Regions from separate parts of the Streptococcus hillyeri genome, predicted to be linked through region 1. Evidence: predicted binding sites of a transcription regulator. Region 1 holds the regulator's gene; each other region holds the start of a gene.

The links. The regulator CtsR, encoded in region 1, represses protease genes until heat stress. The targets are predictions, from matches to a motif close to TTGGTCAAAAAAGGTCAAANA.
Region 2: a site for CtsR is predicted at 5,648-5,668, ahead of AB6M99_RS04330 (ATP-dependent Clp protease ATP-binding subunit). Genes of this name have one in related genera too.
Region 3: a site for CtsR is predicted at 4,950-4,970, ahead of AB6M99_RS07290 (ATP-dependent Clp protease proteolytic subunit). Genes of this name have one in related genera too.

Annotation. Positions count from the first base shown of each region.
Region 1 covers NZ_CP163513.1:223,043-229,912, forward strand. The annotation lists gene AB6M99_RS01140 (ZmpA/ZmpB/ZmpC family metallo-endopeptidase) at 1-1,441, shown strand, start outside; gene AB6M99_RS01145 (LPXTG cell wall anchor domain-containing protein) at 1,754-1,912, shown strand; gene AB6M99_RS01150 (DUF1033 family protein) at 2,200-2,565, shown strand; gene AB6M99_RS01155 (CtsR family transcriptional regulator) at 3,513-3,968, shown strand; gene AB6M99_RS01160 (ATP-dependent Clp protease ATP-binding subunit) at 3,971-6,415, shown strand; gene AB6M99_RS01165 (cobalamin-independent methionine synthase II family protein) at 6,703-6,870, shown strand, end outside.
Region 2 covers NZ_CP163513.1:913,118-919,987, reverse strand. The annotation lists partial or broken gene AB6M99_RS04355 (glycosyltransferase family 2 protein) at 1-16, shown strand, start outside; gene AB6M99_RS04350 (YfhO family protein) at 17-2,896, shown strand; gene AB6M99_RS04345 (amino acid ABC transporter ATP-binding protein) at 3,181-3,915, opposite strand; gene AB6M99_RS04340 (amino acid ABC transporter permease) at 3,917-4,597, opposite strand; gene AB6M99_RS04335 (DUF1797 family protein) at 5,178-5,408, opposite strand; gene AB6M99_RS04330 (ATP-dependent Clp protease ATP-binding subunit) at 5,750-6,870, shown strand, end outside.
Region 3 covers NZ_CP163513.1:1,505,395-1,512,264, reverse strand. The annotation lists gene AB6M99_RS07310 (sodium:alanine symporter family protein) at 1-1,159, opposite strand, end outside; glycine riboswitch at 1,324-1,418, opposite strand; gene AB6M99_RS07305 (FAD-containing oxidoreductase) at 1,694-3,010, shown strand; gene AB6M99_RS07300 (class I SAM-dependent methyltransferase) at 3,025-3,780, shown strand; gene upp (uracil phosphoribosyltransferase) at 4,114-4,743, shown strand; gene AB6M99_RS07290 (ATP-dependent Clp protease proteolytic subunit) at 5,015-5,605, shown strand; gene AB6M99_RS07285 (DUF3042 family protein) at 5,861-6,037, opposite strand; partial or broken gene AB6M99_RS07280 (excalibur calcium-binding domain-containing protein) at 6,559-6,672, opposite strand.

The sequences.
Region 1 (6,870 bases):
AGGATTGTTTGGTGGGACTTATCAAAAGAATGGTCGTAGAAAAGGTCAAGGAGCGGAGCTTTATGTACGTGGCTTGTTTGAGGTGATTGACAATACGCAAAATCAAAAAGCGAGTGAATTTGTTCCTGTCTTTAACTTGAACACAGCTATTGAGATTGCCAAGACACCAAATCGTGTTCAGGCAGCGCTTCCTCAAACGTCTAAAGAAGCCTTGGAAAACTATAGTAGAAACTTGATGGATTTGGTTGCCTACTTAGAAGTTAAAGAGGCTGAAGCAGCTCTTGCTAGCCTATCAGCTGAAGATCAAGCGATTTACTTTAATAAGGTTGCTCAAGTGAATCCACAGTTGCGTAGTGGTGCTGTTGATACAGCGCGTGTGGCAAATAAATCAACCAATGACCAGTTTGTCCCATTTGGAAAACTCGGTCAAGCGGAGTTTAAGCCAGCAACCAGTGTTGCAGATTTAGTGGATCAAGCAGCGGTCAGTGGTCAGTTTATCCCACGAGGGGTAACACCATTTATCCGCAATCTTGATACCAACCAATATGATAATGTACCGCTATTAGAAAGTTTTTATGCAGCGAATGTTGCTCCTTCTGGTATGAATACGGTAGGTGATATTAGCTTTAAACGTAATGCCTATGAAATTCTTGGTTGGCAGGGCTGGGATGCTTTTGTAGACTATTTGAGTAACCGTTATACAAGTGACCAAGAGGTGTTTTCTAAAATCTTAGCCGATGACACGGAAAAAAGCTGGGCTGATTATAAGAAAGCTCAGTATAACCGCTTATCAGAATTAGAAGCAGTTAATCATCTTTGGGAAACAGATACCTTAATGGCAGATTTGAAGGTGGCTATTCAAAAAGATTTGGCAGTTATCAAAAACTTTAAAGCTCAGGTTGAACCTAGCTGGACAACTGCTACTGTAACAGATTCTGAAGTTGCTAGCCGCCTTGGTTTCCCAACACAGGCAACTAATGTCCGTAAAGTTAAATTGGCAATCTTGCGAGCAGCATTAGATTATAATGAATTAGTTGAGACTGTCTTAGTAAAAGATCAAATAGAAACAGCAAAAGGCTCAGGGCTTGCTCAAGATGCGAAACCAGAGTTAATCTGGGAAATCGCGAAAGGTTCAGGTCTTGTTCAAGAAGAGAAACCCGAATTAGTTTGGGAAATCGCCAAAGGCTCAGGGCTTGTTCAAGATGCAAAACCCGAATTAGTTTGGGAGACCGCAAAAGGTCCAGGTCTCGTTCAAGATGCGAAACCAGAGTTAATCTGGGAAATCGCGAAAGGCTCAGGTCTTGTTCAAGATGCAAAACCCGAATTAATCTGGGAGACCGCGAAAGGTTCAGGTCTTGTTCAAGAAGAGAAACCCGAATTAGTTTGGGAAATCGCGAAAGGTTCAGGTCTTGTTCAAGAATCTAAACCAGAGTTATTGTAGGAAACAGCAAAAGGTTCAGGGCTTGTTCAAGAATCTAAACCAGAGTTAATCTGGAAGACTGCTAAAGGCTTAGGTCTTGTTCAAGAAGAGAAACCCGAATTAGTTTGGGAAATCGCCAAAGGCTCAGGTCTTGTTCAAGAATCTAAACCAGAGTTAATCTGGGAGACTGCTAAAGGTTCAGGGCTTGTTCAAGAATCTAAACCAGAGTTAATCTGGGAAACGGCGAAAGGCTCAGGTATCACACAAGCTCAAAAACCAGAAGCAGAGTTACTAATCCAACAATTAGGTACTCAAAATCAAAAAGTTGATCAAATGGCTACAAAGGAATCAAATAACACTACCGCTGAGACGACTTCTGCCAAACTACCTGAGACAGGTGAACAATTTAATTTCCTAGCGTTACTGGGCTGGCTATTATTATCTGTATTTAGCTGGATTACATTTGGTGATAAGAAAAAAGATACGAATTAAAGGACGTTACAGTACTGTTAATCATATTACTAGTGACAATCATTGGTGATTTTAATCCTGATTTTCTATTTTGGAAAATCAGTGAAAAAGTTGAAAACGCATTCTGAGCATATATTTTCCTATTTCTTTAAAAAAGGTTTATAATAATCGAACAGTTAGATAAATAGTGGAAAGGAATGTTCAGTTAATAGGTCTAACTGAACGGGGACAAGTTTATCAAGAAAAAGGTCTATCCTTATTTGAATATCAGGCAGTCAATAGCTGCTTTTGTCCCTTGCGTTTAAATTATGTATCAAGTAATCAATTTATGTGGAGATTTCGAGCCTTGGTGGTTTTTAGATGATTGGAAAGAAGATATCACTGAACTCCAAGAGTTTAGCACTTTTGAAGAAGCGGAACAGCATTTCTTAAAACAGTGGCAGGACTTGCAGAAAGGCTTTCCCTATTTTGAGAGCCGTTCGGATTATTTAGCAGCTTTTTGGGATAATAAAGAGCTCCGCTGGTGTGAAGAGTGTACAGAGGATTTGCAACAATACCATTCCATTTTATTGCTCAAAGATTATCAACTCATTAGCGAAGACAGGTATAACGATAAACTGTCTATTTCCAATGCGGAACCTCGTCAACCCTCAAGTTGTCGCCTATCTCTTTAAATCTATTCTTAGTGAGACTGGAAAAAATTCCGGTCTCCTATTTTTTGTCCCTAATAACCACTGATACTCATCCAAAATTAAAATTAGCAGTTTAAGTTAAATTAAGAACCAATAAATGGCTTGATTTACCAGAGCTTCTTTCGCCATGGTGGTATTCTTATTAGTGAGGTTGGGGCATAAATATTTCAACCTTCTATTTTTAATGGTAATAACAGATTGACGCAGTGGTTGATTGGAGGTCTGCAACTGGACACTTCTTCATTTTCAAGTGTCCACCTAAAATAGTCCACTGGACTATTTTACTACCACGCAATCGTTAGCGGCCATCCTAATCAACTGTGCGGAGGTGGGACGACGAAGTCAATTTCTTCGAAATCATGACTTCTGTCCCACTCTCAGCCTGAGCTTAGAAACCTGGGAGCGAAGGAAACCTAGGCTTGCCAAGAAGGAATGGAACTCTGTAGGAGGGGAGGTTCTGACACTGACTTGGTCAGCTTCATTTCCCACCTCAAAAGGTCTCCTAGACCTTTTGAGCGCCCCACACCACATTAGGAGAAGTGCTAACAAAAATACTAAATAAAAACTAATTGACTTTATTAACATTTTAGAGTATCAACTTATAGAAGACTGTCCATTTTTCAGAATTATCTCCACAAAGTTTTGGCATTTCAGATATAAAGGTAATTGAAATTGTTGGTGTAAGGACAGTTGGATTGGGGATAATAGGGGTATTTGATTATTTTTCAAAAAATCGAATTTTCTAGAGTGAAATCACTCATTGAAAATAGCAACTACGGGAATGATTCAGCTAATCAAATACTACAAAAATATTGTACTTTTTGTTATAATAAGGTCAGTATTAGTCAAAAACCTCTAGTTTTTCGATCAGCAAAAGCGATATTAGAAAAGTGATAGCTGGAGGTAATGAGGAATGAAAAGAGGGGCCGATGGCGTTAAAAAATACATCTGATTATATTGAAGAACACATCAAACGCTTGCTTGCCCAAACAGGTGTTGCAGAAATTCAACGGTCGCAACTGGCGGAATCTTTTCAAGTGGTTCCTAGCCAGATTAACTATGTGATTAAAACACGTTTCACGGAAAGTCGTGGCTATGTTGTTGAGAGCAAGCGAGGTGGTGGTGGCTATATTCGTATTGTTAAAGTTGCTTTCTCTGACCAGCACCATTTTTTAGGAGATTTGCTTAGCAAGCATTGCCAAAATCCTAGCGAGCAAGTTTTTGCTGATGTGATGCAGCTCCTTTATGATCACGGGGTGATTACTGAGCGAGAAGGTAATCTGTTGCTAGGCATATGTAGCGATGAGATTTTGGGAGTTGATGCTAATCAGATAAGGGCAAGGCAACTTCGGAAAATTCTTCAAAGATTAGATAGAAAAGGTTAAGTATGGTTAAATATTCGTTAAAAATGCAGGAAGTCTTTCGCTTAGGACAAGAGCAGGCAGCCCGCTATGAAAGTCTTTACCTAGAGACTTGGCATTTGCTTTTAGGGATGGTGGCCCTCCATGATTCTGTAGCAGGTCTTAGTTTTTCAGAGTATGAGGATGAATTTCCTTTAGAGGAGTATGAAGCGGCAGCTATTTTAGCCATGGGAAAAGCTCCGCAGGATGATGTGAAAAGGACTGATTTTCTGCGTCCATCGTCTAAAGCCTTAAAAGAGGTTCTTGACTATGCGTTAGCTATTGCTCAAGTGATGGCTAATGATGAAGTCGGAACAGAGCACGTTCTTTTTGCTATGTTAGTGAATGCTGACTTACTGGCAACGAGAATTTTAGAGTTAGTGGGCTTCAAGGTCAAGGATGATGGGAATTCTCTTCGCTTAATTGATCTGCGCAAGACTTTGGAGCGTCATGCGGGAATCACTAAAGAAGATTTGAAAGCCATTCATGAATTGAGAAAACCTAAAAAAGCAAAATCTGCTGGCAACTTCTCTGATATGATGAAGCCACCTTCAACAGCAGGGGAACTTTCTGATTTTACACGTGATTTGACGGCAATGGCAGAGCAGGGATTGTTAGATCCTGTTATCGGACGCGACAAAGAAGTAACACGCATGATTCAGGTATTGAGCCGTAAGACAAAAAATAATCCTGTCCTAGTTGGGGATGCCGGTGTCGGAAAAACAGCTCTAGCTTACGGCCTTGCCCAGCGTATTGCTACTGGAGAAATCCCATATGAGCTCCAAGACATGAGAGTCTTAGAACTTGATATGATGTCTGTGGTTGCAGGAACACGTTTTCGAGGTGACTTTGAAGAGCGAATGAATCAAATCATCGAAGACATCGAAACAGATGGGAAAATCATTCTCTTTATTGATGAACTTCATACTATTATGGGGACTGGTAGCGGTGTTGATGGGACGCTTGATGCAGCCAATATCTTGAAACCTGCCCTTTCACGTGGAACCCTTCACATGGTTGGAGCTACCACACAGGCTGAGTACCAAAAACATCTTGAAAAAGATGCCGCTCTCTCTCGTCGATTTGCAAAAATTATCATTGAAGAGCCAAGCCAAGCTGACGCTATTGCCATTTTAAAAGGACTTAGACCAAGTTACGAGGCTTTTCACAATGTTTCTATCTCAGATGAAGCGATTGCGACGGCTGTCAAAGCTGCGCATCGTTACTTAACAACGAAACAGTTACCAGATTCGGCTATTGATTTGCTTGATGAGGCTAGTGCTACTGTTCAGGTCATGACTAAAAAAGAAGTCCAAGAGACTCTTAGCCCAGTTGACCAAGCTCTGCTTGCAGGAGACTTAAAACGTGTTAGCCAGTTATTAAAAGTCTCACAAAAAGAGACCCTTCGTCCAGCAATCCCTGTGACCGAAGACCATATTTTAACAACTCTAAGTCGCCTATCAGGGATTCCTGTGGAAAAATTAAGTCAGAAAGACAGCCAGAAATACTTGAACCTAGAGACGGAGTTACACAAACGTGTTGTTGGTCAAGATGCCGCTGTTTCAGCTATTAGTCGTGCCATTCGTCGCAATCAATCAGGCATTCGTACAGGGAAACGACCAATTGGTTCCTTCATGTTCCTAGGCCCAACGGGTGTTGGTAAGACGGAGTTGGCAAAAGCTTTAGCAGAAGTGCTCTTTGATGATGAATCAGCTCTTATTCGCTTTGACATGTCTGAGTACATGGAAAAATTTGCGGCAAGTCGTCTTAACGGTGCCCCTCCAGGTTATGTTGGTTACGATGAGGGTGGCGAATTGACTGAGAAAGTTCGTAATAAACCTTATTCAGTTTTACTCTTTGATGAGGTTGAAAAAGCCCATCCAGACATTTTCAATGTGCTGTTACAGGTTCTCGATGACGGTGTTCTGACAGATAGTCGTGGACGTAAAGTTGACTTTTCAAATACCATTATCATCATGACCTCAAATCTTGGGGCAACCGCTCTCCGTGATGATAAGACCGTTGGATTTGGAGCGCAAGCCATTTCCCACGACCATAAGGCTATGGAGAAACGTATCCTGGAGGAATTGAAAAAGGCTTACCGCCCAGAGTTTATCAACCGTATAGATGAAAAAGTGGTCTTCCACAGTCTTGAAGAGGTGCATATGCGTGAGATTGTGACGATCATGGTTCAACCTTTGGTGAAAGCTTTGGCAGACAAGGGAGTGACCTTGAAGTTCCAACCAGCAGCTCTGAAACATCTGGCCCAAGATGGCTATGATATTGAAATGGGAGCTCGCCCACTGCGTCGCACCATCCAAACAGAAGTTGAGGATAAACTATCTGAACTCATCTTAGCTGGTGAGCTAGCCCAAGGACAAACTCTAAAAATCGGTTTCTCTAAAGGAAAATTAAAATTTGATATGGCTTGATAATAAGTAAGCTACTGCGTCAATCTACTTTTCACATTAAAACAAGAAGTGGTTGGTCAAAAACTTAAATTTTAGTCTTGCTGTTGAAAATGGAACAAAATAAAATGGCTTAGAATCAACGTTTTTTGACGACGTTACTCTAAGCCATTTGCTATTTTGAAGATTTTTTGTCCACTCTCTCTTTTTAATATAGTTTAAAACTATACTAAAACTTATAAAACAACTATTTTTCAACAAATTAGTTATAGTTTATAATAATACCATAACAAATAAATGAGGTAAGACACATGGCACAATCTAAATTTCAACTAGTCAGCTCACTCCTTCGTCCAGCAAATCTTCGTGAATTCAAAACTGAAATTGAGCACCGTGATGATATTCAATATCCTTTCTATGATGCTCTACCTGGTTACCAAGAAACCGAAACAGCTGGCATCAAGCAGATTATTGTAGAT
Region 2 (6,870 bases), 690 kb from region 1:
GGAGGGACAAGGATAAATGAATGAATTCCTAAACAAACATCAAAAAGGACTGACCTACCTAGCAAGTTTCAGTCTGCCCATCCTTATCATGCTCCTTGTTTGGGCAGCCAACGGCGCCTTTCCCTTTGGCAATAAAAGCCTGATGGCTGTTGATTTTGGTCAGCAATATATCGGATTTTATGCTTATCTTAAAGAAACGGTTCTCACAGGTGACTGGTCTGCCTTTCTCTATTCTTTTGAAAAATCCATTGGTGGTGAAATGATTGGGGTTTTAGGTTATTACCTAATGAGTCCCTTTAACATCTTTTACATTTTACTACCACTCAGTCAATTCAAATGGGCAGTCGTTATTACCATTGCCTTACGCTACGGCTTCATGGGACTAACCTTTAGTCACTTGCTTATCAAACGCTATCAAGCACTTCAGGGGCAGACCTGGTTGGTGCCTCTCATGGCAGCTTCTTATGCTCTCTCTGGTATGCTAGTCTCCTATCAGATGAATCCCATCTTTTATGATGCTATGATTATGCTTCCACTGGTTATTCTATATTTGGAAGAAACGTTAGATGGTGGCAAACCCTTTAAATATGCAATAACCCTTGCTCTTACAATGCTTTTGCAATTTTATATGGGCTACATGATTTGCCTTTTTGTCGCACTTTATGCTATTGCTTATATGTTACCAAAATGGGCAGAGCAGGGTACTATCAAAGAAAAAGCAAAGCAGTTTTTCTTTCCTCTCTTCAAAGTTGTTGGTTACTCTGTCCTTGCAGCGACATCAACCTTTGTCACCCTTTATCCGATTATCCTAAATCTCTTACGCAGTAAAGGAGCTTACAATGCTCCCATGCTCTTTGAATGGAAGCTACAAATCAACCCACTTGATATTCTAGCCAAACTAACCATCGGCGCCTTTGACAATGAGTCTTGGCCAGCTGGACCTAATTTGCCAAATATTTATGTTGGGGCTCTAGCACTCCTCGGATTCATCTATTTCTTCCGTTATGCTCAGGTGCATTGGACACGGAAAATTGGTTTTAGCTTTATCACAACCATCTTCTTCCTGTCATTTGTTCATGAATTTACCAGTAAAATCTGGCACATGGGGCAAAATCCTGCGGGATTCTTCTATCGTTTTTCTTGGATTTTCTCATTTTTCATGGTCTTGCTGGCTTATCAGGTTCTTAAAAATAGTCACAGAGTAAAATGGTATGATACCTTGATTGGTGCGGGACTAGCCAGCGCTAGCCTCTATTATGTTGCTACACACGATTTCTCCTTTCTTGAGGATAAGCAACTACCTGCTCTGACCGACTGGGTTGGAAAAAATACACTTACAGTGCTAGCACTCTTTAGCTTACTCTTTCTCCTTATTTCTTGTGCTTATTGGTTCAATAGCAAAGCACACTTCTGGCAAAAATCTCTTCACATCTTATTTGGTGCTGGATTTACAGTAGGGAGTTTCTTCCTTATCAGACAAGGTTATTTACTGACACAAGTCACCTTAACTGGTTTAACCTGGTTGTCAGCTCTGCTATTTTACACCTATAAACCCAAAAGTATCGGCCGCCTCGTCTTAGCTAGTATCACTATTTTTGAGCTTGGACTAAACGCCTATATTTCTCAATCAAGAATTGGCTATACCGACGCCTATAAGTTTAGCGATTTAGCTGTTAAATTGGATACTTTGGGAAATACCGTTGAAGAATTGTCAGATCAACCCTTTTATCGCATTGGAACAGACTTTTTCTACTCAAAAAACGATCCAGTTCTTGGTTCCTACAACAGTCTCAGCAATTTTTCTTCCAGCCTTGAACGCTCTACCATCAATTTGATGGCTTCTATGGGCGATATGGGAGGAAATGCTTCAACTTTCTATACCAATGGGACAATTCTGACTGACACCATCTTCGGTGTTCGCTACCATGTCGCCAGAAAACCTTACACCAATGAAGATGTTCAACAACATCCTAAATCACATTTCTTTAGTAAAACATCTGCCCGTAAAGACATTGCAAGCTATTACAACCTTATCAAGGAAGACGATACCTTCCTGTACTATGAAAATCCGAATGTGATTAGCCTAGCTTACGGAACAAATGACGTGACACATAATATCAAATTTGGGACTAACAATCCTGTCTCAAATCAAAATATTATCCTCAAATCAATGTCAGGGCAAGATTATGATTTCTTTGTTCATGCCGCTTTCAATGACATTAAGCTAGACAACCTTGAACTTGACAGCAGTAATGGGCAAAAGATTTATCGCCGCTTGGATAAAAATAAACCTGGAAAAATCTCATTTGCCTTTGTGCCACAGACAAATTGGACCTATTACTTCCAAGCGCCTTACTCTCTTCGTAAATCAATGGGCAAAATGAACATCATGCTCAATGGACAATGGTACAACTACACTCAAATGTTTGACCAAGTTCAACTCTGGCAAATTGCCCACCAAGAAGCCGGTAAACAAATCACTTTTGAGATTTCAACGTCATCTGAAGATGAAATTAACCTAACCAATTATTCCTTGGTTAGAGCAGATACCGAGGCTATCCAACAAGTGATGACAAATCGTCTAGCACAGAGTATGACTGTTGATAAAATGACCAATACTCAAATTGATGGTTCAGTCACCATTACAGACGATAGTACATTGATGATGACCAGCATTCCGTACAATCCGGGCTGGACAGTCACTGTTGATGGTAAAGAAGTCAAGACAACCGAAGCTTGGGGAAGTCTCCTTTCCTTCCCAATCACACAAGGAGAGCACAAAATTAAACTTATCTTTAAAGCACAGGGGCTGACAACTGGCACATTCATTTCCATCATATCTGTCCTCTCCCTCTTCTCCCTATTCTTAATAGATAAGAAGAAAACAAAAAATTAATACCAAAAAACCTCGCGATTTGCGAGGTTTTTATAATAGGGCGTAAAATCGTTACTCACCAATGTATTGTCAATTGTATCAACTGTAATACATCGTCACTTTCAGCTTGCCATACTTTTTGAGAGAAAGTCTGCTTTCCCCATTTCTAGATTCTCAAAAGTTCACTTGGACCTTTTGAGCTGTCTGCAACTCAGCCCTTTGTCTTAATGGCTTATAGTTAGTAATTTCTTAGTTTTGCTCTAAGAAATCTAGCTTGAAGCCATATAGTCATCACATAAATAATCTTACAATACCTTGCTCAAAAAATCTTTAGTACGAGCCTCTTGAGGATTTCCAAAAATGTCTTCAGGACTTCCTTGTTCTACAATAACACCACCATCCATGAAAATGACACGATCTGCAACTTCACGGGCAAAGCCCATTTCATGAGTGACGATAACCATTGTCATCCCTGATTTTGCCAAGTCCTGCATAACTGTCAGCACTTCACCAACCATTTCAGGATCAAGCGCAGAGGTCGGTTCATCAAATAATAAAACATCTGGATCCATTGCCAAACCACGTGCAATAGCAATACGTTGCTGTTGACCACCAGAAAGACTAGCTGGCATCGCGTCAGCCTTATCACGGAGCCCAACTTTATCAAGAAGGTCGTAGGCCTTTTGCTCAGCCACATCTTTACTGATTTTTTTTGTCTTAACTGGGGACAAAATGATGTTCTCAAGAACGGTCATATTTGGAAAGAGGTTAAATTGTTGGAAAACCATTCCCATTTTTTCACGCATTTTGAAAATATCATTTTTCTTATCTGTAATGTCAACACCTTCAAAGGTTACCGCCCCTTTGGTCGGTACTTCAAGTAAATTCATGGTGCGCAAAAAGGTTGATTTCCCTGAACCAGAAGGTCCAATAATCACAACAACTTCTCCTTGCTCAATATCAAGGTCAATGCCTTTTAAGACCTCATTTTTGCCAAAGTATTTATGCAAGTCTCTAATCGAAATAATACTTTCTGTCACGTTACTTTCCTCCATTCAAAGAGTTTTCATATTTTTTAAGAATTGCTGACAAGATTGTTGTCAAAATCAAATAATAAAAGGCAGCAAATAATTTTGGTTCAAATGGTAAATAGGTCGCTGTTTCAACAGACTGTGCACCGTTCCAAAGCTCCATGACACCAATCGTTTGCAAGAGTGAACTATCCTTGATGATCGTAATAAATTCATTTCCGAGCGCTGGTAAGATATTTTTAAGAGCCTGTGGCATAATGACATAACGATAGGCATTTAAAGGTTTGATGCCCAGCGAGTAAGCTGCCTCAAGCTGACCTTTTGAAACAGACTCAATCCCTGCCCTGATGGACTCAGAGATATAAGCTCCGCTATTGAGTGAAATGACCAAGATACCTGGAACCAAGCGGGACAAATCCATGTCTAAAACGCCGAAGGGGATGATTGGCAGGTTGCCAAAATGCATCACGGCAAAAGCAAGGGAAATCTGAACCACCATCGGCGTCCCACGGAAAATCCAGACATAGAAAGACACAATCCAATCCAAGACCTTGATGTTGCTACGCTTCGCAAGAGCAATCAACACACCGATGATCGACCCAAAGAAAACCACACAGGCTGAAATAATAATTGTGACAACAGCCCCATAATTAAAATAAGACCAATATTTAGCCAAAAATGAAAAATCCATACACATACCACGTTTTCCCAGAAAACAGTGACAAGGTTTAATCACTAAACATCTGCACTATCTTCTACGAAAACGTTATTTCCTTTCTTTAAACCTAAATTACTTTCTAAATCATTCTAGAAAATGAACATTTTATAGTTTATCAAAAATTGAATATTAATTCAATAAATTTTACCTTAATTTTACATTTAATTTCGCTTAAATTAATAAATATTTCTATATTATGCAAAAATTAAGAATACTATCAAATCATTTGGGGCTAGTCATAGCTCTTGTTTTTCAACACTTAACCTGAGAGGATATGAGGTGCTCAAAAAATCCTAGAAGAGTTTTTGAGGTTAGAAAAAGAGCTGTTAAAGGCACCGTTAACATTCTCTACAGGACTTCTTTTCTGTTTGCCGCGCCTAGCTATAGTTTCTAAGATAGGGCTGAGAGTGGACAGAAGCCAATTTTTCATAATCTTGACTTTCTTCGCTCTCCCATTTCTAAGTTCAAGATAATACTAATCCTTCCCATCACAAAAATACTTTTGAGATATCAATACCAAAAAACTCCCCATTCAGGAGAGTTTCGTCGTTAATTAGTACAGTAAATCGTAGATTTCCATCGCAATCAAGTCAATGCTATCAAACGTATAAGACTCACGCGCCGCAACATCACGTAATGTGAAAACTGGACCATTTTCAGGATCGTTAGCAAATGATACTTCTGCTACAACGACACCGTCACGCTCAAAATTACGCTTCAAAGTGCCTCCATCAGCCGCCATCATTTCAAGGCGATTAATAATTCTTACCAAATGTGATTCCATAATATATAATAACTCCTATTTCTATTTATCGTCTCTCTTATTTTATCATAAACACGGACAAATAAACAAGAAAAGATAATGAATTTCATAGAAAATGTAATAATTTGTTGATCTTTCTAAAGGAATCAGAGTAGCTTCAAACGGAAAAATAATAGTTTTAGCACTCTCTATCAAAGACTGCTAATTTTTCGTACTTTTTACTTGCATTGTTTGTTTAGAGTGCTATAATGAAATCATAAACATTGACCAAATTTGACCTTTAATCAAAGTTTGGTTCCTTATTTCCAAACGAAAGGAAAGTGAATAGTTGATTCTAAAACTATTCAACTTGGTACTTCATTATGCTATGTCAAAATTGTAACCTTAATGAATCTAGCATTCATCTCTATACTAATGTTAATGGCCAACAAAAAAAGGTTGACCTCTGCCAACATTGTTATCAAATCATGAAATCTGGTTCTGGGGAACCTGATATGTTCCTACACGGAGGTTCACTAAATCCCTTCTTAGAAGATTTCTTTGGTGACCTCAATAACTTCCGCGCCTTCAATCCTGATTTGCCAAATGCGCCAAAAACTCAATCTGGACGTTTTGGTGGCAATGGCGGAGCAGGTAATGGCGGTGGGAATCCTAATCGCCCTCAAGGTGCACGCCAACAAGCGCCTCAGCAGCCAAAAGGCCTTCTTGAGGAATTCGGTGTGAATGTGACTGACATTGCACGAAACGGAGACATTGATCCTGTTATTGGACGTGACGAAGAAATTGTCCGTGTGATCGAAATTCTAAACCGTCGTACCAAAAACAACCCTGTCCTTATCGGTGAGCCAGGGGTCGGTAAAACAGCCGTTGTCGAAGGCCTTGCTCAGAAAATCGTGGACGGTAACGTGCCACAAAAACTTCAAGGTAAACAAGTGATTCGCCTTGATGTCGTTAGCCTCGTTCAAGGGACTGGTATCCGTGGGCAATTTGAAGAACGCATGCAAAAATTGATGGAGGAAATCCGCAGTCGTAAGGATGTCATTCTCTTCATCGATGAAATTCATGAAATCGTTGGTGCTGGTTCTGCTGGTGATGGCAATATGGACGCTGGCAACATCTTGAAACCAGCCCTTGCTCGCGGGGAATTGCAAATGGTTGGTGCTACTACACTCAACGAGTACCGTATCATCGAAAAAGATGCTGCACTTGAACGCCGTATGCAACCTGTCAAAGTTGACGAACCTTCTGTTGAAGAAACCATCACCATCTTGCGTGGTATCCAACCAAAATATCAGGACTACCATCACGTCAAATATACCGATGATGCTATCGTTGCTGCAGCTGAATTATCAAACCGCTACATTCAAGACCGCTTCTTGCCTGATAAGGCAATTGACCTCTTGGACGAAGCTGGTTCAAAAATGAATTTAACCCTCAACTTTGTTGATCCTAAAGATATTGACAAACGTCTTGTGGAAGCTGA
Region 3 (6,870 bases), 950 kb from region 1:
CGAAAAGAAATTCAAAACAACGTTCGCCGTAGTAAGACCAGCCTAGAATGGTTGTAAAGGCAAAGAGAACTAGTGAAATGGTCAGTGCAAAACTACCAATAGCTCCAAAAGTTCCACTAAAGGCAGCTTGAGTGACATCAGCACCTTTTAAACTATCACTGGTCCAAACACCAGTAATGAGGATGGTTAAACCTGTCAAGGTACAGATGATAATGGTATCAATGAAAGTACCTGTCATTGAGATGAGACCTTGCTCTACTGGCTCGTTGGTTTTAGCTGCAGCGGCAGCAATTGGTGCAGAGCCTAGACCAGATTCATTTGAAAAGACCCCACGGGCAATTCCCATCTGCATAGCTTTTTGGACGCTGGCTCCAAGAAAACCTCCGATGGCAGCAGATTTTGTAAAAGCAGATTCAAGCACTAGAGCAACAGTAGGGAGAATTTGATTGCTATTTAAGAGAATAACAAGAACAGCAGCTAAGATATAAAGTCCAGCCATAAAGGGAACCACTTTTTCAGCTACTTTAGAAATAGACTGGATACCGCCAAAGATAATGAAAGCAACGATAATGGCGATAATGACACTGACGATTTGTGGAGCAAAGCCAAAGCTAGATTTCAAAGAGCCGGTAATGGAATTGACTTGAGAGAATGTTCCGATGCCAAGCCAAGCTACCAATACACCAGCTAAGGCGAAGAAGATTGCGAGAGGACGCCATTTTTGCCCCATACCATTTAGGATATAGTACATAGGTCCACCAGAAATTTCACCGTTATCATCCTTGGTACGGTATTTGATAGCAAGAAGACCTTCTGCATATTTAGTCGCCATTCCAAAGAAAGCAGCTACCCACATCCAAAAAAGGGCACCGGGACCACCAGCTTGAATAGCGGTAGCCACTCCGACAATATTTCCAGTACCAACAGTAGCCGCAAGAGCTGTTGCTAGAGCCGCAAAACTGGAAATATCTCCGTGATGTTCCTCGTCGTGGACAAAGATTAAACTGAAAGCTTTAGGGAGTTTGAGAATTTGCAAAAGACCGAGACGAAGAGTCAGATAGATACCTGTCCCGACTAACAAGATGAGAAGTGGTGGTCCCCAAACCAAATCATTAACAGTTGAAAGAATCTTTTCAAGATGTGTGAAAAAAGTAGACATATAAAACTCCTTAAAATATAAGTTGCACAGTTATTCTAAGTTAGAATAACTGTCAAACACCCACACTGAACACAAAAAGGACTGAGAAAAATCACAGTCCTGGAGGTGGAGAATGTCGCAAAAAATCCTGTTAAAATGAGAACATCCCCTTTTAACAAGTGCATCATTTTCCTTCTGTCCTTTTACCTGAGAGATTGAGCGAAAAATCGCCTTGCCCCTTCGGTGTTCTGTCTTGCAGAATCTCTCCAGAAGTCCGTCAGTCATCCTGTCCTTGCCCTAAGGCACCTGAGAGTATAATTCCTTCGGTAGATCAAATCTTCTCCAGAATGACGTCAATCGGTTGGTGTTTTATGTAATTGTGCTTATTCTAAATGAAAATGTCAAACTTGTCAAGTAATTTGTGTTAAATGATAACAAATTGATTTGTTTTGGCTATAACGTTCGGAAATAAAATGAATTCAAATTGGCGTAGCGAATTTATGACAGCGACGTTAAAGTTTGTTAAACTAAAGAAAAAGATGTGGAGAAGTGTTTATGAAAGCATATGATTTGATTGTTATCGGCTTTGGTAAGGCGGGGAAAACATTGGCTGGTAAAATGGCTGCCGCTGGTAAAAAAGTTGCTCTTGTTGAGCAAAATGCGGCAAATTATGGTGGCACTTGTATCAATGTCGGCTGTATTCCGACTAAAACCTTGATACAAGCAGCAGAAAACAATTTAACCTTTGATCATGCAATGACGCTCAAAGAGACCGTCACAACTCGTCTTCGCAATAAAAATCAAATGGTTTTAGAAAATAGCGGAGCTGATCTCATCAATGCTCATGCTAAATTTATTTCTAACAAAGTGATTGAAGTTTCAGCTGGTGATGAGACAGAACAATTAACAGCAGAAACCATTGTTATCAATACTGGTGCCGTGTCAAATGTCTTTCCAATTCCAGGGCTGTTAGAGAGTAAGCATGTGGTAGATAGTACAGGTATCCAAAATTTACCTGAACAACCAAAACGACTTGGAATCATCGGTGGTGGTAATATTGGTCTAGAATTTGCCTCGCTTTATGCTCGTCTAGGTAGTCAAGTCACTGTTTTTGAAAATTCCCCAGTCATTTTAGAACGCTATGAAGAGGTGGCTGCCAAATTAGCACAAGAGTACCTTGAAGCAGATGGCGTCAGCTTTGTCCTAGGAAGTCAAGTAGAAGCAGTTGCCAACCGTGGTGAGGAGGTTGTTGTCACTGAAAACGGCAAAGAATATCTCTTTGATGTGGTGATGTACGCCATGGGGCGCAAACCAGCCACTGAAGGACTTGGTTTGGTAAATACAGACATCAAACTGACCGACCGTGGTGCTGTGCAGGTTGATGACTACTGTGAAACAACGGTATCTGGTGTTTATGCGGTCGGTGATGTGAACGGAGGTCTCCAGTTCACTTACACATCACTTGATGATTTCCGCATTGTTTTTGGTAAGTTGACCGGTCAAGGAGATTACAGCCTTCAAAACCGTCAAAATGTACCAAACTCTCTCTTCATTGATCCTGCTTTGTCACAGGTTGGTTTGACGGAAAAGGCTGTGCAAGAAGCAGGTTTACCATACAAGGTCAATGAATTACTGGTAGCTAATATGCCAAGAGCCCATGTCAATAATGACCTTCGAGGCGTTTATAAAGTGATTGTCAATACTGAGACCAATGAAATTCTAGGAGCAACTCTCTTTGGAGCAGGAAGTCACGAAATCATTAACCTCATCAAAATGGCTATGGATAACCATATTCCTTACACTTACATCAAAAATCAAATTTTCACACACCCAACCATGGCTGAGAATTTAAACGACGTCTTTAATTTTTAAAATAATGAGGAGCTATGATGGCAAAGCAAAATATCTATGACAATGATACCTTTTTTGAGGGGTATCAAAAGATTCGAAAAAATGAACGCAATGCCAATACTCTTTTTGAAATTCCTGCCTTATTTTCCTTATTACCTGATTTAAAAGGTAAAAGGATTCTTGATTTAGGCTGTGGATTTGGTGATTACTGCAAGAAATTTAGTGATGCGGGAGCTAGTTCTATTCTTGGGATTGATATTTCTGAGAAGATGTTGGCGGTTGCTGAGGCTGAAAATACGGCTCCTAACATTCAATACCTGAATTTACCGATGGAAGATATCGATCAGTTGGATGGTTCGTTTGATTTGGTGGTTAGTTCGCTAGCTTTTCACTATGTGGCAGATTTTTCGGATTTGATTGCTAAAATTTATGATAAGCTAAATGATAATGGCTTTCTGATTTTTTCACAAGAACATCCAATCAATACCTGCCATACAGGTGGTGATCGGTGGACTAGAGATACCGATGGGAATCGTCTACATTTGAATTTGACTCATTATAGCGTCTCAGGAGAACGTGAGTCTGTCTGGTTTGTGGACAATGTCAAAAAATATCACCGAACATTTTCAGAGATTTTTAATACCTTGATATATGCTGGCTTTACGATTGAGAAAGTGATTGAACCACTCCCAGATGATAAGATGTTAGAAGAATATCCCGAGTATAGGGATTTACTACATAAACCTGATTTTTTAGTCATTAAAGCACAAAAGGTAACAAAGAAAGATTGAGGTTCAGCTCTGCTATTTTCCCTAAAAAATGGTAAAATAGTAGAGCTTATTTTTATGGACAGAGAGAATGAGATGGAATTCAAAAGACTAACTGAGAAAGATTTGTTTGCTTGTGCGCAACTATTTGTTGACATTTTCGTCGTATTGTAGATGAAAACGAGGATAAGCCAATATACAGATGTAAATATCTTGAGAAAATATGTGTAGTTAGAAAACAGTTATACGGCTTTTTGCCATGTGTTTGTCATGGTTAGTTCTACAAAAAATAATAGTCAACCGCTTACTTTTTTGATATAATACTAGGGATAAACGTATATAGAAAGAGGTTCTCTCATGGGAAATTTCCAAGTTATTGCACATCCGCTAATTCAGCATAAGTTGTCTATTTTGCGTCGTACAACGACCTCTACAAAAGATTTTCGTGAGTTGGTTAATGAAATTGCTATGCTCATGGGATATGAAGTGTGGCGTGATCTTCCACTTGAAGATGTTGAAATTGAGACGCCGATTACAAAAACGATTCAGAAACAATTGGCTGGAAAAAAATTAGCAATCGTTCCAATTTTGCGTGCAGGTATCGGTATGGTTGATGGTCTTTTGAGTCTTGTTCCAGCCGCAAAAGTGGGGCACATTGGAATGTACCGTGACGAAGAAACTCTTGAGCCAGTTGAATACTTGGTAAAACTTCCAGAAGATATCGAGCAGCGCCAAGTCTTCTTGGTTGACCCAATGCTTGCGACAGGTGGCTCAGCTATTCTAGGTGTTGATTCATTGAAAAAACGCGGAGCAACTAACATTAAATTCGTCTGCTTGGTAGCAGCGCCAGAAGGAGTTGCAAAACTCAGAGCAGCGCATCCAGACATTGATATCTATACAGCAGCCCTTGACGAAAAACTCAATGAACAAGGCTACATCGTCCCAGGACTTGGAGATGCAGGAGACCGCTTGTTTGGTACTAAATAGGTCCAGTGGACCTATTTAGGTCGTCGCTGGAAAATAAGAAAGCGGCGAGGTCCAGTGGCCAAATAAGTTTAGATCGTTTGAAATAAACGAGCCCTAACAAACTGACTCTAAAGGAATAGAAAAAAATAAGGGCAAATACAGTTGTTCTTATTTTTACAAAAGAATTTTAGCACTCTTTTGAAGAGAGTGCTAAAAAATGAGTTTTTTATTTGACCTTATCTGACTAAAAGCATATAATAACAGTAAGAATTAAGTAGAAAAGAGGAAAATTATGATTCCTGTAGTTATTGAACAAACATCACGCGGTGAGCGTTCTTATGATATTTACTCACGTCTTTTAAAAGACCGTATCATTATGTTAACAGGTCCTGTTGAGGATAATATGGCAAATTCTGTTATTGCGCAGCTTTTGTTCCTAGATGCTCAAGATCCTACAAAAGATATCTATCTTTACGTTAACACTCCTGGAGGGTCTGTATCAGCAGGTTTAGCTATTGTTGATACCATGAACTTTATCAAGGCAGATGTCCAGACGATTGTTATGGGTGTGGCTGCCTCAATGGGAACAATCATTGCGTCATCAGGAGCAAAAGGGAAACGCTTCATGCTTCCAAATGCAGAATACATGATTCACCAACCGATGGGTGGTACTGGTGGCGGTACGCAACAAACAGATATGGCAATCGCAGCTGAGCACCTTTTGAAAACTCGTAATAACCTTGAACAAATCTTGGCTAAAAACTCTGGTAAGACAGTGAAGCAAGTTCACAAGGATGCAGAGCGTGATTACTGGATGAGTGCAGAAGAAACACTTAAATATGGTTTCATTGATGCTATCATGGAAAATAATAGCTTAAATTAAGCAACTATGAGAGGCTGGGAAAAACTCAGATTTGGATCTTGCTGATACAATTGAACAATAGAAAAAGGCTTAAAATTAACGTATATTGATGACGTTATTCTAAGCCTTTTTCTATTGTTGAGACTTTTACCGGGCTCTTTGATTATATTCAAATGGTGAGTGCTTATTGACAAGCAAAGCTTACCTCAGCCTGATAAAACTCAGTTTTATCTAAGTTTTTGGTGAATTGGTTGGTTTGATCTTTGAAAGTATAAATTAGCGTGATACGCGACGACGCGCAGCTTTTTTACGGTTTTCTTCGATAAAAGCAGCTTTCTTTTCTTCAGGTTCAATGATGGTTTTTTGGATTGCAAAAAGCGCACCAGCAGCGGCAGCAACTGATCCAACAACACCGGTCACAAGACCTTTCACAAAAGGATGTTTTTTAGCCATAAGAGTGTCTCCTATCTTCTTTAAGATACCTTAATCATAGCAAAATAGAGAAAATAGTCAAGTTATAAAATTATATGCCTTAAAAAACGGTAATACGATAGGTTTCTTAGCTATCGAAAAATCTAAAATAACAGATTTGCTCCCTTCTCTAATTTTCTAGGACTTTTTCATAGTATTTGACAGTTTCTTTTGCTTTTGTTATAGCTAATAACTATGTTATATGCGTTTTATAGAATGGTAAAGTCAATTAGTTTTTATTTAGTATTTTTGTTAGCACTTCTTCTAATGTGGTGTGGGGCGGAAGCGAGCTCCTACAGAGTTCCATTCCATCTTGGCAAGCCTAGGTCTTGCCACCCCCTTCACACTAAAACTAATAAGTTTTAGTGTGTGGGGGTGAAACTGTTCAGTGGACTATTTGAGATGGACACTTAAAGTTCAGATATAGACTTCCAATCAATTACTGCGCCAATCTGCCATTATCAAAAAAGAGAGGGTTGAGATTTTGGTTCAACTTCTTTTCATTACTCGCAGGCTACGCCATCTCCGTCACGGTCTAAATGTGGACCATAACCAGGGTCTCCAGAATATATCGGAGCAGCTCCTGCGTTTCTCACTGCGGTACAGTTTGCATAGTATGCTTGAACTGGAGCAGCTTCTGGTTCGGGTGCCACGGGTTGTGGAGCTGGAGCAGCTTCTGCTACTGGTGCGGTAGCAAAATTTTGTACCGGAACACTTTCGGTAGTTGAAACAACTGGGTCAGGAGCTTGTGTTGTCGGAGCTTCGAGTGTCGTTGCGATTGTTGATGTAGTTGTGGTTTTTTCAGTGGTTGTTGT